DNA from 2 places in the Pseudomonas sp. FW305-E2 genome. Region 1 is predicted to be linked to the other one. Evidence: riboswitches for the same ligand, from Rfam matches in the RefSeq annotation. Region 1 holds a riboswitch; the other holds the start of a gene.
What was found. A riboswitch is a leader RNA that binds a small molecule or an ion and turns the genes downstream of it on or off. The one in region 1 is predicted to bind cobalamin.
Positions count from the first base shown of each region.

Region 1 (7,600 bases):
ATGCTGTCGTGCTTGTTCAGGTTCAGCGCCAGGCGTAGCTTGGTGCCGACGCCGTCGGTGCCGGAGACCAGCACCGGCTGTTTGTAGCCGGCCGGGATCTCGCAGAGGGCGCCGAAGCCGCCCAGGCCACCCATGACTTCAGGGCGTGCGGTGCGTTTTGCCACGCCCTTGATGCGTTCGACCAGTGCTTCGCCGGCGTCGATGTCTACACCGGCGTCCTTGTAGCTCAGGGAGGGTTGCTTGCTCATTGATCCAGGCCTTTAGGAGGGAGGGATTCTTAAAAACGACCATGACGGCCAAGGCCGGCTGATAAGCGGCGGCGGTCTGAAACGTCAGTGGTCTGTGAAGGCGCGCGATTTTATCAGGGTTGCCGGGCAGCGGCCATCCTCAGGCCGACGGGCAGGGCGGTAATTGTTGAAAAAAGCGGGAGGGTGGTTGATGCGGTTGCATGTGTATAAGCTGCAAGCAACGAGCTTGCGGCTGCACGACGATGCAGCCTGGCGCTCGGCCTGCTTTTTCTTGCAGCTTGAAGCTTACGGCTTGAAGCTCGACTGGACAGGAATCCTCCATGCGTTTGTTCAATATTCTGGCAGCTGGTTGCCTGGCCCTGATCTCGGCCACGGCCCTGGCTGAAAATGTCTCCGGCCTTTATCAGGTGCGCGAGCCGGTCACCGGGCCGGGTGCCGAAGCCCGTACCGCAGCCACAGTCAAAGCCCTGGACACGTTGGTGCAGCGTCTGACCGGTGACCCAAAGGCCGTGCAGAGCCCTGCATTGGCCGAGCTGCGCAAGGACCCACAGCAAATCATCAACCAGGTGGGCAGTGAAGCCGGCCCGCCCGAGTCAGTAGTGGTCGAGTTCGACCCAGGTAGCACCGAGCGGGCTTTGCGCAAGGCTGGCCTGGCTTTGTGGGGCAGTAACCGGCCCTCGATACTGGGGTGGTGGTTGAACGACACCATTGAGGGCAGCAGCCTGGTCGGTGATGGCCAGGCCAGTGCCCAACCCCTGCGCCGCGCCGCCCAGCACCGTGGTCTGCCGTTGCGCTTGCCGCTGGCCGACTTGCAGGAGCAACTGGTCGCCAATGCCAAGCAGATCGAAGGCAACGATCCGGCGCCGTTGCGCGACGCTTCCGAGCGCTACGGCGCCGATGCTTTGCTGGCGGTACATGCCCAGGAAGCCGACGGCAAGTGGCAGGGCAAGTGGCAGCTGTGGCTGGGCGACCAGCGTGAGCAGGGCACTGCCGAGGGCGCCGACCAGGCCGCCTTGGCTGACGCGGTGATGATGGCGGTAAGCAGCCGCCTGGCGCCGCGCTACGTTACCCGGCCGGGTGCCAGCAGCCAATTGCAGGTGCAAGTGCAGGGCATGAACCTGCAGCGCTATGCCGAGCTGGCTCGCGTGCTGGAGCCCTATGGCCCACGCTTGCAGGCGGCTGAAGGCACTACCCTGACCTACGGGGTTACGGGTAATCGTGAACAGCTGCGTGCCCAGCTTGGCCTGGCCAAGCTGCAGGAAGTGCCGGTCGAGCAGGCACCGGCGGTGCCGGCCATGCCAGCACCGGCAGTGGACGCCGCAGCTGGGCAGCCCGCGCCTGCGCAGCCAGCCCCCAAGCCGTTCGACGGCTTGCGTTTTCGCTGGTAAGGGGCGCTTACCGTGACTGACATGCGTCGCTGGATCTGGCTGGGCGCTGCACTGCTGATCGCTGTGCTGCTTTATAGCCTGCACAATATTCTTACGCCGTTCCTGGTCGGCATCATGCTGGCCTACCTGGCCGACCCGCTGGTCGATCGTCTCGAGCGCCTGGGGCTTTCGCGTACCTGGGGTGTGGTGGTGGTGTTCGGCCTGTTCACCCTGTTGCTGTTGGCGTTGTTGCTGGTGCTTGTGCCGATGCTGGCCAAGCAGTTGGTGCGCCTGTACGAGTTGGCGCCGCAGATGCTCGACTGGCTTGAGCATGTCGCGCTGCCGTGGGTACAGGGCCGCCTTGGCCTGGCCGATGGTTTCTGGAAGTTCGACAAGATCAAGGCCGCCATCGGCGCGCACATGGGGCAGACCACCGATATCGTCGGCATGCTGCTGTCCCAGGCCACCGCCTCCAGCCTGGCGTTGGTGGGCTGGTTGGCCAACATGGTGCTGATTCCGGTAGTGGGCTTCTATCTACTGCGCGATTGGGACTTGATGATGGGCAAGCTGCGCGGCCTGCTGCCGCGCCAGCGCGAGCCGCAAGTGATGGGCCTGGCAGGTGAATGCCATGAAGTGCTGGGGGCATTCGTGCGCGGGCAACTGATGGTGATGCTGGCCCTGGGCGTCATCTATTCAGCCGGCCTGATGCTGGTGGGGCTTGAACTCGGTCTGCTGATCGGCATGCTTGCAGGCCTTGCGGCCATCGTGCCGTACATGGGCTTCATCATTGGCATTGGTGCCGCGCTGGTGGCCGGCCTGTTCCAGTTCGGTGGCGACCTGTATCCGATGCTGGGCATCGTTGCGGTGTTCATGGTTGGGCAGGCGCTGGAGGGTATGGTGCTGACCCCTCTGCTGGTGGGCGATCGCATCGGCCTGCACCCGGTTGCAGTGATCTTTGCCATCCTCGCCGGGGGTGAACTGTTCGGCTTCACCGGTGTGCTGCTGGCGCTGCCGGTGGCGGCGGTGATCATGGTGCTGCTGCGGCATGTGCATGCCCTGTACAAGGAGTCGGATATGTACGCCGGGAACATCGACCCGGAGCTTTGAACACCCCGTGTTTCGTCTTGAGCTGTTTCGCGCCCGCGAAATTGAGCGCCGCCTCGCGGCGCCCGATCTCGCGGGCGCTGGGCACGGTTTGTCCTGCATCCGTCGTTCGCTTGTGCAGCGCAACTTGTTGATTTTGCTTGCCCTATCTGCAGTCGAGATTGTGCGCCCCGCGTTGCGGGTATAGACTTTGCAGATTGTTCACCAAAGGCCCCCAGCGGTCCCGTCGACCGCCCGCGAGCATGAAACCACCGATCCAGTTGCCCCTGGGTGTGCGCCTGCGCGATGACGCCACCTTCATCAACTACTATCCGGGCGCCAATGCTGCGGCATTGGGTTACGTCGAGCGGCTATGCGAAGCCGACGCCGGCTGGACCGAGAGCCTTATCTACCTGTGGGGCAAGCAGGGTGTTGGCCGTTCCCACCTGCTGCAGGCCGCTACCCATCGCTTCCAGCAACGTGGCGAGCCTGCTGTCTACCTGCCGCTGGCGCAATTGCTCGATCGTGGCGTCGAACTGCTCGACTACCTGGCCCAGTACGAACTGGTGTGCATCGACGATCTGCATGTGATCGCCGGCAAGGCGGATTGGGAAGAGGCCATGTTCCACCTGTTCAACCGCCTGCGCGACAGCGGCCGACGCTTGCTGCTGGCTGCCTCGGCATCACCGCGTGAGCTGCCGATCAAGCTGCCGGACCTGAAGTCGCGGTTGACCCTGGCCCTGGTGTTCCAGATGCGCGGCCTGTCCGACGAAGACAAGCTGCGCGCCTTGCAGCTGCGAGCTTCGCGCCGTGGCCTGCACCTGACCGACGAAGTCGGCCATTTCATCCTCACCCGCGGCGCGCGGAGCATGAGCGCGTTGTTCGACTTGCTCGAGCGCCTCGATCAGGCGTCGCTGCAGGCTCAACGCAAGCTCACCATTCCGTTTCTCAAGGAAACCCTCGGCTGGTAACCCCCTGAAAACCTTGGGCCAGAGCGGTAAAACAAAAAAGTCACATCTTTTTCGATAAAATTTGCAAATGGCCATGATAGAGGGCATAGTTTCACCCTTCTAAAGGATTACAGACACGGTCGTGCCCATGCTGAAGCGCTTCGCACCCCTCGTGCCACTCGCACTCGTGACCCTGCTTTTTGGCTGCGCGGCCCAAGGCCCGGTATCCCAGCCCCAGGATCACACGCCGATCACTGCACAATCGGCAATCAACGCCAAAGCCTCTTCTTCGTCGGTGTTCGGCGAGCCGGAAGAGCTGGCCACCGAAGATGACCTGGCGTCTTTCTCCGGCAGCAAGCCTTACCAATTGCCGGTTCTGGCTGACAGCATTCTCGAGCGCGGCATGTCGTTGATCGGCACCCGCTACCGCTTCGGTGGTACCTCGGAAAAGTCCGGCTTCGACTGCAGTGGCTTCATCGGTTACCTGTTCCGCGAAGAGGCGGGCATGACGCTGCCGCGCTCCACGCGTGAAATGATCAACGTCGATGCCCCGAAAGTGGCCCGCAACAAGCTCAAGCCAGGTGACCTGCTGTTCTTCAGCACCAATGGCCGTGGCCGGGTAAGCCATGCCGGGATCTACCTGGGTGACAACCAGTTCATCCACTCCAGCAGCCGCCGCAGTGGTGGTGTGCGCATCGACAGCCTCGGTGATCGTTACTGGAGCAAGACTTTCATTGAAGCCAAGCGAGCCTTGGCCATGGCGCCGACCAACATCGCGCGCAACTGATATCAAAATGATGTACCCTGCCGCGGCGGTGATGCTTTAAAAAAAGCTCGCCGCCGTGCGCATTTACAGAAAGCGTCTAATCTAAATTCTCAACTCTTTTCGGCTGCAGCGCAGCGGTCTCAGACAGGATGTTCTGGCCATGGTAAAGATGGCGCGCTTCGCATTTTTCTCCTTGGCAGCCTTGCTGGCTGCATGCTCCAGCCGTGCGCCTGCGCCGGCCCCTGTGGTACAGCCGCAGGTTACCTATAGCCAGCCCAGTCCTTCACCGATTGCCGATGACGTACTGATCCGCGCCATTGGTCTGGTTGGCACGCCCTATCGTTGGGGGGGCAATACGCCGGACTCCGGCTTCGACTGCAGCGGCCTGATCAAGTATGTGTACCGTGATGCTGCTGGCATCAGCCTGCCGCGCTCGACGCGAGAGATGATTGTCATGCGCGCACCGACGGTGGATGTCAGTTCGCTGCAGTCTGGTGACCTGGTGTTCTTCGCCACCAGTGGCGGCTCGCAGGTCAGCCATGCCGGCATCTATGTCGGGGACGGGCGCTTCGTGCATGCACCTTCCACCGGTGGCACCGTGCGCCTGGACTACCTGTCGAACAGCTACTGGGCCAAGGCCTACCTGCAGGCCAAGCGGGTGATTCCGCAAGGGCATCTGGCACAGAACCCTTGATATCCATGCCTGTTTAGCGGCCCCTCTAGCTCGGGGCCGATACCGGCTGCCTGGATTCAAGGTGTTTTGCTCACCCGCCAGACCTCCCGCTTCGATTGACGCTCCCGGTGCAACCCTCTAACCTTCGCGGCGTGTTTCAGGTGCCCTGCCAGCCCCGACTGGGCAGGGTGAAACTGGGAAGCCGGTGGGCGCCAGCATGGCGCGATTCCGGCGCTGCCCCCGCAACGGTGGATGAGTAAAAGGCCGCGCAGGGCCACTGGATGCCAGCATCCGGGAAGGCGCGCAGGCCAGGGCCAAGGCCCACTCACAAGCCCGGAGACCGGCCTGATACTGCCAACGGCATCACGGAGGGTGATGCGCGGTGCACCGTGGCGCCCAGCCATGGCCTCTGCGCGTTCTCCGTTTGCCTGCCTATTACCTGTCGCCGCGCATTGCCGTGGTGCCAGCCAGCGGAGAACCCTGATGAGCGATTCCACCGAACGCGACGAACGCCACCTGGCGCGCATGCAGCGCAAGAAGGCGGTCATCGACGAACGCATCGCCAATTCCCCTAACGAATGCGGCCTGCTGCTGGTGCTGACCGGCAATGGCAAGGGCAAGAGCAGTTCGGCCTTCGGCATGCTCGCGCGCGCCTTGGGCCACGGCATGCAATGCGGTGTGGTGCAGTTCATCAAGGGCCGCAACAGCACCGGCGAGGAGCTGTTCTTCCGTCGCTTCCCTGAACAGGTGCGCTACCACGTGATGGGCGAGGGCTTTACCTGGGAAACCCAGGACCGCCAGCGTGACATCGCCGCTGCGCAAGCCGCCTGGGCGGTGTCGCGCCAGTTGCTGCAGGACCCAGGTGTACAGTTCGTGGTGCTGGACGAGCTCAACATCGCCCTCAAACATGGCTACCTCGACCTGGACCAGGTACTGTCCGACATTCAGGCCCGCCCGCCCATGCAGCATGTGATTGTCACTGGCCGCGCTGCGAAGCCTGAGATGATCGAACTGGCCGACACCGTGACCGAAATGGGCATGCTCAAGCACGCCTTCCAGGCCGGTATCCGCGCACAGAAGGGCGTCGAACTGTGAGTCGATCGCGCCACTGCCCCGCCGTGTTGATCGCGGCACCCGCCTCAGGCCAGGGCAAGACTACCGTCACTGCTGCGCTGGCCCGCCTGCACCGCAACCTCGGGCGCAAGGTGCGGGTGTTCAAATGCGGGCCAGACTTTCTTGACCCGATGATTCTCGAGCGGGCCAGTGGCGCGCCGGTGTATCAGCTGGACCTGTGGATGATCGGTGCCGAAGAAAGCCGTCGTCTGCTGTGGGAAGCTGCTGGCGAGGCTGACCTGATCCTCATCGAAGGGGTGATGGGGCTGTTCGACGGCACCCCGTCAAGCGCCGACCTGGCGCGCCACTTTGGCGTGCCGGTGCTGGCGGTGATCGATGGCACAGCCATGGCCCAGACCTTCGGTGCCCTGGCCCTGGGCCTGGCGCGGTACCAGGCCGATCTGCCGTTCGCCGGCGTGCTGGCCAATCGGGTAGGCAGCCTGCGTCATGCGCAACTGCTCGAAGGCAGCCTGACCGAGGGCTTGCGCTGGTATGGCGGCTTGTCCCGCGAACGCGGCATCGAACTGCCCAGCCGCCACCTGGGCCTGGTGCAGGCCAGCGAGTTGAATGACCTGGACACCCGCCTGGACGCCGCCGCCGAAGCGCTGGGCGCCAGTTGCGATGCGGCGTTGCCGCCGCCAGTCAGCTTTGCCGAGCCTGAACCGCAAGCCTGCGTGGCCTCGCTGGCCGGTGTGCGCATTGGCGTGGCGCGGGACGAGGCGTTCGCCTTCACGTATGGCGCTAACCTCGACCTGTTGCGCAACCAGGGTGCCCAGCTGGTGTTCTTCTCGCCGCTGCACGACCACGAACTGCCGGCGGTAGACAGCCTGTATCTGCCGGGTGGTTATCCTGAGCTGCATCACCATGCGCTGGCCGCCAACGCACCGATGTGCGAGGCGATCCGTGCCCACCACGCGCAGGGCAAGCCATTGCTGGCCGAGTGCGGCGGCATGCTTTACCTGCTTGATGCCCTGACTGACGTGGCCGGTGAACGTGCCGAACTGCTCGGCCTGCTGCCGGGTGAGGCGACCATGCAGAAGCGCCTGGCCGCCCTGGCGCTGCAGGCGGTGGAGCTGCCGGAGGGGACCTTGCGCGGTCACACCTATCACCATTCGCTGACCAGCACTGCGCTGGAACCGATTGCCCGGGGCCTGAGCCCCAACGGCGGGCGTGGCAACGAGGCGGTTTATCGTCTGGGCCGGCTGACGGCCTCTTACGTGCACTTCTATTTCCCTTCCTGCCCGGATGCGGCGGCGGCGCTGTTGCGACCATGAATGATCACGCCTATAGCGACGCCGAGCGCGCCGCCATTTACCGGGCCATCGGCGAGCGCCGCGACATGCGCCATTTTGCGGGTGGCCAGGTGGCGCCCGAACTGCTTGGCCGCTTGCTGGCCGCCG
Region 1 covers NZ_JBYSYE010000021.1:61,906-69,505, reverse strand. The annotation lists gene purM (phosphoribosylformylglycinamidine cyclo-ligase) at 1-248, opposite strand, end outside; gene AC3WLP_RS16820 (DUF2066 domain-containing protein) at 569-1,636, shown strand; gene AC3WLP_RS16815 (AI-2E family transporter) at 1,649-2,722, shown strand; gene hda (DnaA regulatory inactivator Hda) at 2,962-3,669, shown strand; gene AC3WLP_RS16805 (C40 family peptidase) at 3,797-4,435, shown strand; gene AC3WLP_RS16800 (C40 family peptidase) at 4,575-5,108, shown strand; cobalamin riboswitch at 5,230-5,450, shown strand; gene cobO (cob(I)yrinic acid a,c-diamide adenosyltransferase) at 5,571-6,182, shown strand; gene AC3WLP_RS16790 (cobyrinic acid a,c-diamide synthase CobB) at 6,179-7,474, shown strand; gene bluB (5,6-dimethylbenzimidazole synthase) at 7,471-7,600, shown strand, end outside.

Region 2 (7,600 bases), on a different contig from region 1:
GAGGTCGTGCTGCACCGGAATGGTGTCGAGCAGGAAATCGAAACGGCCGGCAGCGGCGCGCATCTGCTCGGCATCCGTGGAGACGATCACATGGTCGGCCCCCTGGCGGCGCGCTTCCTCGGCCTTGGCCTGAGAGCGCGTGAACAGGGTCACTTCCGCACCCAGGGCCTTGGCCAGTTTGATGCCCATGTGGCCCAGGCCGCCCATGCCGAGGATGCCGATCTTGTGGCCCGGGCCAACGCCGTGGTGCTTGAGCGGCGAATAGGTGGTGATGCCGGCGCACAGAATAGGTGCAGCGCTGGGCAGGTCCATGCCGGCCGGTATGCGCACCACGAAGTGCTCGCTGACCACGATGCTGCTGGAGTACCCCCCCATGGTGTTGCTGCCATCGACCCGGTCCGGGGTGGCGTAGGTCATGGTCGGGCCTTCGAGGCAATATTGCTCCAGGTCCTTGGCGCAGGCTTCACAGGTACGGCACGAGTCGACCATGCAGCCGACGCCCACCAGGTCACCGACCTTGTGCGCGGTGACTTTGTCGCCCACCGCCGTGACCCGGCCGATGATCTCGTGGCCCGGCATCAGCGGGTACACGGCAATGCCCCATTCGTTGCGCGCCTGGTGGATGTCGGAGTGGCACACGCCGCAGTACAGGATGTCGATGGCGACGTCATCCGGGCGCGGGCTGCGGCGTTGGAACGTCATGGGGGCCAGGGGGCTGGTGGCGGTTTGAGCGGCATAACCGATGGCGGTATACATGCAGGGCCTCGCAGTGAAGTGAAACGATTCAGGCGACGCATTTTGCGCGCCGTTCGCCGCCTCGCCCACGGCTGATTCTCCGGCATGCATGCCTGATTCTCCGAAGGTGTCATCTAACACCTGGCGCCACGCCCTCAATCTGCGATGATCAAACTGTCTGATTCTCTGCCCTTGGTCCACCATGCAACTGACCCGTCACGTCGACGCCAATGCGCCGCTTTGCGCACTGATCCGCAGCCTCGCCACGCGCCCAGGCTTTGTGCCCACGCACCTGCCCCAGGTACAGGTGCTGAGCTGGGACCACTATGTGGCCAGCAGCCCGCAGATCTACGAACCAAGCCTGATGATCCTGGCCCAAGGCAGCAAACTGGCGCGCCTGGGGCCGCGCACCCTGGAGTACGGCGCCGGGCATTACCTGGTGCAGGCGTTGTCGGTGCCGTTCATGTGTGAAACCTTTGCCACCCGCGAGGCGCCGCTGTTGGGCGTGGCGGTGGGCATCGACCGTGGCGTGCTGGGCGAGTTGGTGCAGAGCATGGGCCTGGCACCGGACGCTGAAGTGCAGGCGCAAACCCCGCAATCGATGACGTCGGCGGCACTGGATGCGCCCATGCGCGAAAGCGTGGAGCGGCTGCTGCGCTGCCTGCACGACCCGCTGGACGCCAAGGTGCTGGGCCCGGCGCGTGTGCGCGAAGTGCTGTACACCGCCCTGCGTGGCCCGCAGGCCGGTGTGCTGCGGGCACTGGTGGAGCAACAGGGGCACTTCGCCCGCATCGGCGCCGCCCTCGCCCACCTGCGCGAGCACTACAGCGAGCCGCTGAGCGTGGAGGCACTGGCTGCGCGCGCCAACATGAGCGTTTCAACCTTCCACGAACATTTCAAGCGCTGCACCGACATGGCGCCGATGCAGTACCTCAAGCGCTTGCGGCTACTCAAGGCGCAGCAGATGCTGATCGGCGAAGGCCTGGGCGTGGCACAGGCTGCGCACAGGGTGGGCTATCAGAGTACCTCGCAGTTCAGCCGCGAATACAAGCGCCAGTTCGAACGCAGCCCAGGGGATGAATTGCCTTACCAAAGCATGCCGGTGTAATCACCCGATCTGAACAGCCCCTGCAGGTACGCATCCGGGACAAGGCGTTTTTCGCCCGGCGGGTCAGCCCGCCAGCGGCCACTGCGCCAATGGCCAGTAAGCCCCCTTGCGCGACTCGTAAAGCGTGAAGTGTCGCGCGGTGAGGTAAAACTCCGGCGCGCTACTGGCCTCGGGCGGCTGCCCGCGGTAATCCCTGGACAGCGTCAGGTGCGGTCGATACTCACGCGTGGCCGCTTCCAGCCCCAACGGCAGCAACGCCTGCTGCAAACCGTACACCAGTTGCAACAGGGCGGGCGGTACCTGCTGCGCCTCCAGCACCAAGGCGCCGGCCCGTTGCCACACCTGCAAACGGTCGAGCAACAGCCGCGGCGCCGAGGTTGGCAGCGCCAGTTGGTCAACCGCCGCGCACATTGCAGGCACCTGCGCAGTGTCCACATCACCGAGAAACAGCAGCGTGACATGGAAGTTGGCCGCCGGCACCGGTTTGCCGCTGCGCAGGTTCAGCCCGCGCCGCCACTGGCCCAAGTCACGGCGCTGCGCGTCGCTGACCGGCAAGGCGAAGAACAGCCGCTTGAACGGGCTACCGCTGGAGCGTATATCCTGAACCATACAAACTCCCTGACATGAAACGTTTGCGCAAGACTGTAGGGTATTACACCAATGTCGCCCCGCAGTTTGGTAACAATAAGTACAAACTGCCCCCATGATTGTTTATGCTGGCGGGCTCATGCCTCGGCGCATGGCCATTTTTCGACAAGTAAACGTCCATGAAAATTGCACTCGTACTTATCTTCGTCTTCTCGATCGCCTATGTTCACCTGCGCGGTCGGGTTCGCCACAAGCTGACTCGTCAGCTGGGCGACCACTCCAGCTTCCTGGCCCCGATCAACAGCTTCCTGTACCTGTTCTCCAAACACCCGGCCAAGCCTTACCTGCCGGTCGAGGCCTTTCCAGAACTGAAACCGCTGCAGGACCACTGGCAGGAGATCCGTGAGGAAGGCCGCCAGTTGCTGCACGTAGGCGAAATCAAGAAATCCGACAATTACGATGACGTCGGTTTCAACTCGTTCTTCAAGACCGGGTGGAAACGTTTTTACCTGAAGTGGTATGGCGAAAGCCACCCGTCGGCAATGGCCCTTTGCCCACGCACGACCGAGCTGCTGCAAGGCATCGGCACGGTCAAGGCCGCCATGTTCGCTACCCTGCCTCCGGGAGCCAAGCTGGTGCGCCACCGTGACCCGTATGCCGGCTCGTACCGCTACCATCTGGGCCTGGACACGCCGAATGACGACGGCTGCTACATCGACGTGGACGGCGAGAAATACGCCTGGCGCGATGGTGAGGGGGTGATCTTCGACGAAACCTACATCCACTATGCAGCCAACACCACCGAGCACAACCGCATCATCCTGTTCTGCGACGTCGAACGCCCGCTCAAGTACCGCTGGGCAACCGCGTTCAACCGCTGGTTCAGCCGCAACGTGATGGCCGCTGCCGCTGCGCCCAACGATGCCAGCGACAAGACCGGTGGCATCAACCGCCTGTTCACCCGCATCTACAAGATCCGCGAGCGTGGCAAGGCGCTGAAGAAGCGCAATCGCCTGCGCTACTACCTGGAAAAATGGGCAGTGGTCGCGGCGTTGGTGCTGGTGTTCATCTACATCTGAAGGCTCAACGCAGGCCACTGTACGAGTGACCTGCGTTTACCCACCAAAGTACCGCCTCGCACGTGCCACGCTTCGACTAGCCTGAAAGCTCCACTCGCAACCCCCCAAGGTGAAGACGATGAGCATGATGGACTGGGACGCCTACCGTAAGCAGTTGATGGCCGGCATCGGCGATCTCAAGCAACTCTCCCCCGACACCGTAGCCGGCTACATGACCGCCAGCGGTGCAGGCGCCAAAACCAACCACCTGGATGCCAAGACCCGCGAGCTGATCTCCTTGGCCGTGGCTGTGACCACCCGCTGCGACGGCTGTATCGCCGTGCATTCGCAGCAGGCCGTCAAAGCGGGTGCCAGCCGCGAGGAAATTGCCGAGGCCCTCGGCGTGGCCGTGGCCATGAACGCCGGTGCCGCGCTGGTGTACTCGGCCCGCGCAATGGACGCGGTGGGCAAGGCCAACGGTTGAGCACAAACGGCGTCGCCGCCCTTGCGCGACGGCGCCGCGCCACCCAGACTGGGCGGCTCACCCCGCGCAGGAACCCGCATGATCCACATTCGCCCCATGACGCCGGAAGATTTTGATCGTTTCTGGCCCACCTTCCAGGCCATTGTCCAAGCCCGTGAAACCTACGCTTTCGACCCGGCGCTGAGCTTCGAACAGGCGCGCCAGCTGTGGCTGGAGCTGCCCTTGCACACGCTGTTGGCCGAAGAAGATGGCGAGCTACTGGGGTCGTATTACCTCAAGCCCAATGCTGCCGGGCCTGGTGCGCATGTGGGCAATTGCGGCTACATGGTCTGCGAACAGGCGCGCGGCCGGGGCGTGGCGCGCTTGATGTGCGAGCACTCGCAAAAGCTGGCGCGCCAGGAAGGCTTTCTGGCATTGCAGTTCAACTCGGTGGTAGCCACCAACGCAGTGGCCGTGGCGCTATGGCACAAGCTGGGCTTTGAAACAGTCGGCCGTTTGCCCAAGGCCTACCGTCATGCCCGCCTGGGGCTGGTGGACTGCCTGGTGATGTACAAATGGCTGGCGGATGAGCCGGTGGTGGAGAAGCCGCCGCTGCTGATCGGGCGCAAGAACATCGAGGCACGGGTATCGCGGCGCCGCGGGCGCTAGCTTTACAGGCAAGCCTGCCTCCCCAGCCAACTCATCACGCTGGGGCCTGATCTTCTTGCCAAATGGGGCTCCGGCGCCGCAAAAACGCACAACCTGTTGTTTTTTCTCAGCATTCACAGCACACCAACATTTGACGCCCCAGCCTTTCAATGGTCAGATGCGCGCCAGTTTCAGGTGCCCTGCGCCGCCGCGCGCAGGGTGAAACGGGAAACCGGTGCGTCGTGTTGCCCACGACAAGTCCGGTGCTGCCCCCGCAACGGTAAGCGAGCGAACCCTTCGAGATACCACTGTGCTCAAGCATGGGAAGGTGAAGGTTTCATGCCCCTCGCAAGCCCGGAGACCGGCCTGGAGCTTCACTTGGCAACCCGCGGTGGGCGGGCGCAGGCCGGAATCCGTGCGCGCGCCTGCCTGCATGGTTCGCCTTTGCGTGTTTTCCACCGGGATCCATTCATTCCTGCAGCAGTGGAACGACATGTCCCGTATGTTCAAACTTCACCCCCTGGCGGCCTGCCTGGCCGTTGCCCTGCCGGCGCTGGCTGATGACCGCGACCCGCAGCCTCTGGCCCTGCCTTCCACGGCCATCACCGACACCCAGGACAACCGCACCATCGACCTGGCCACGCCGACCCAGGCCGGTTCGCGCCTTGGCCTCAGCGCCCTGGAAACACCGGCCAGCACCAGCAGTATCAGCGAACGGCAGATTCAGCAGCGCAACAACATCACGGTGCAGGATGCAGTGACCCGCTCACCGGGCATTACTTTCGTCGGCTCCCCGGGGGACGGCGGTACAGGCCTGTCTGCCCGCGGCTTTGCCGGCCACAGCTCAGTGATGACCCTGTTCGACGGCGCGCGCCTGTACACCGGTGCCGGCACACAGACCTTCCCGGTCGACCCGTGGATGGTCGAACGCATCGAGGTGATTCGCGGCCCGGCCTCGGTACTGCATGGCGAAGGCGCCACCGGCGCAGTGATAAACGTGATCCCGAAAAAACCTTTTGCCGGCGAGGTGCGCAACCACCTGCGACTGGGTTACGGCTCGTGGGACCGCCAGCAGCTCGGCCTGGACAGCGGCGGCAGCCTCAGCGAGCGCCTGAGCTACCGCCTGACGCTGAACCAACAGGCCGGCAATGGCTGGGTCGACCGCACCGCTTCACGTAGCCTGGCCCTGAGCGCCGCGCTGCGTTTTGACGCCAGTGATGACCTCAGCTTCACGCTGGCCCATGACCGCGGCGATGCACAACCTGCCAACTACTACGGTACCCCGCTGATCGACGGCCACTACCGCAGCAGCCTGCGCAAAAAGAACTACAACGTGCAGAACGACGTGCAGCAGTACGTTGATGAATGGACCCGGTTAACGACCGACTGGGCGCTGAACGACCAGCTCAGCGCCAGCAACCAGCTGTACTACATCAAAAGCCGCCGCCACTGGCGCAACGCCGAAGACTACAGCTGGGACGCCGGGCGTCAGCAGTTGCTGCGCGGCAGCTACCTGGAAATCAAGCACAACCAGGAACAGTTCGGCGACCGTCAAACCTTCACCTTCGACCACACCCTGTTCGGCCTGGACAGCAAGACCGTGCTCGGTGCCGAATACAACAAGGTGCGATTCAACGTCGACAGCAATTCACCCTACAACGATGTCGGCGGCGACTACCTCGACCCGTGGCAGCCGCAGCCCGGCGGGTTTCATAGCGCCTCGCCGTTGCGGCCGCAAACACTCTCGACCACCCATACCTTTGCCCTGTTTGCCGAAAACCGCCTGCAATTGAGCGATCGCCTGTCTTTGGTTACCGGCGTGCGTCGCGACCAGAACCACATCGACCGCAACAACTTGACCAACGACAGCCGCAGCGATCGCAGCCTGCAAGGGGGCAACTGGCGCGTCGGGCTGGTGTACGCAATCAGCGACGACCTGTCGTTGTACGGCCAGTACTCGACCAGCGAGGACGGGGTCAACAACCTCATCAGCCTCAGCCCCGCGCAGATGAACTATGACCTGACCGAGGCGAAGCAGACCGAGGCCGGCCTCAAGCAGCGCTTTTGGGAGGGGCGCGGCGAATGGACGCTTGCCGCCTACCACATCGTCAAGAAAAAGCTGCTGGTGGACGACCCCATCACGCACGAGAAGCAACAAGCCGGGCAGCAGACTTCCGATGGCCTGGAAGCGACGCTGGAGCTGGCCCTGGCCCATCAGTGGCAGATGTCGGCCAACGCATCGCTGATACGCGCCAAGTACGACGACTTCGACGAAAGGGTCGGCGGCCTGCCGCAGGATCGGGCAGGCAACCGGCCGGCCAACGTGCCACGGCGTACCGCCAACCTTTGGTTGAGCAAAGGCTTCGGCCAGCAGGTGGAGGCTGGCATTGGGGCGCGCTATGTGGATGAGCGTTATGCCGATACCGCCAATACCCAGAGCGCCCCCGGGTACACCGTGGTCGATGCCAACATCGCCTGGCGGGTGTTGCCGGATGTGAAGGTGGGGTTGCAGTTGAACAACCTGTTCGATCGCGAGTATGTGCAGTCGGCGTTCAGCGGGCAGCAGTGGTTGATGGGGATACCGCGGTCGTACTTCGCGACGGTGGATTACAGCTTCTGATCTGGGTGGCTTGTGCCGCGAAGAGCCCGGCACAGGCCACACAAAAACCTCTATTCCCTTTCAGCGTCTTGTTATACGATAACGTTTCACATGAAATTAATTCCTATTAGACAACCCATGACAAGTGCCAGCGCCACGCCCACGCTGATCACCCAGCGCCTGCAGAGCATCGATGCCCTGCGCGGCCTGGTGATCCTGTTCATGCTCCTGGACCACGTCCGCGAGACTTTCCTCCTGCACCGCCAGGTCAGCGACCCCATGGCCATCGACACCACGGAACCGGCGCTTTTCTTCAGCCGCACCCTCGCTCACCTGTGTGCGCCTGTGTTCGTCCTGCTGACCGGCCTGTCGGCCTGGCTGTATGGCGAGAAGCATCAGGG
Region 2 covers NZ_JBYSYE010000004.1:172,569-180,168, reverse strand. The annotation lists gene calA (vanillin reductase) at 1-756, opposite strand, end outside; gene AC3WLP_RS05930 (AraC family transcriptional regulator) at 938-1,843, shown strand; gene thpR (RNA 2',3'-cyclic phosphodiesterase) at 1,907-2,452, opposite strand; gene lpxO (lipid A hydroxylase LpxO) at 2,611-3,510, shown strand; gene AC3WLP_RS05915 (carboxymuconolactone decarboxylase family protein) at 3,629-3,973, shown strand; gene AC3WLP_RS05910 (GNAT family N-acetyltransferase) at 4,052-4,621, shown strand; cobalamin riboswitch at 4,777-4,984, shown strand; gene AC3WLP_RS05905 (TonB-dependent receptor) at 5,094-7,220, shown strand; gene AC3WLP_RS05900 (acetyltransferase domain-containing protein) at 7,338-7,600, shown strand, end outside.
Region 2: another riboswitch for cobalamin. It lies ahead of AC3WLP_RS05905 (TonB-dependent receptor); the one in region 1 lies ahead of cobO (cob(I)yrinic acid a,c-diamide adenosyltransferase).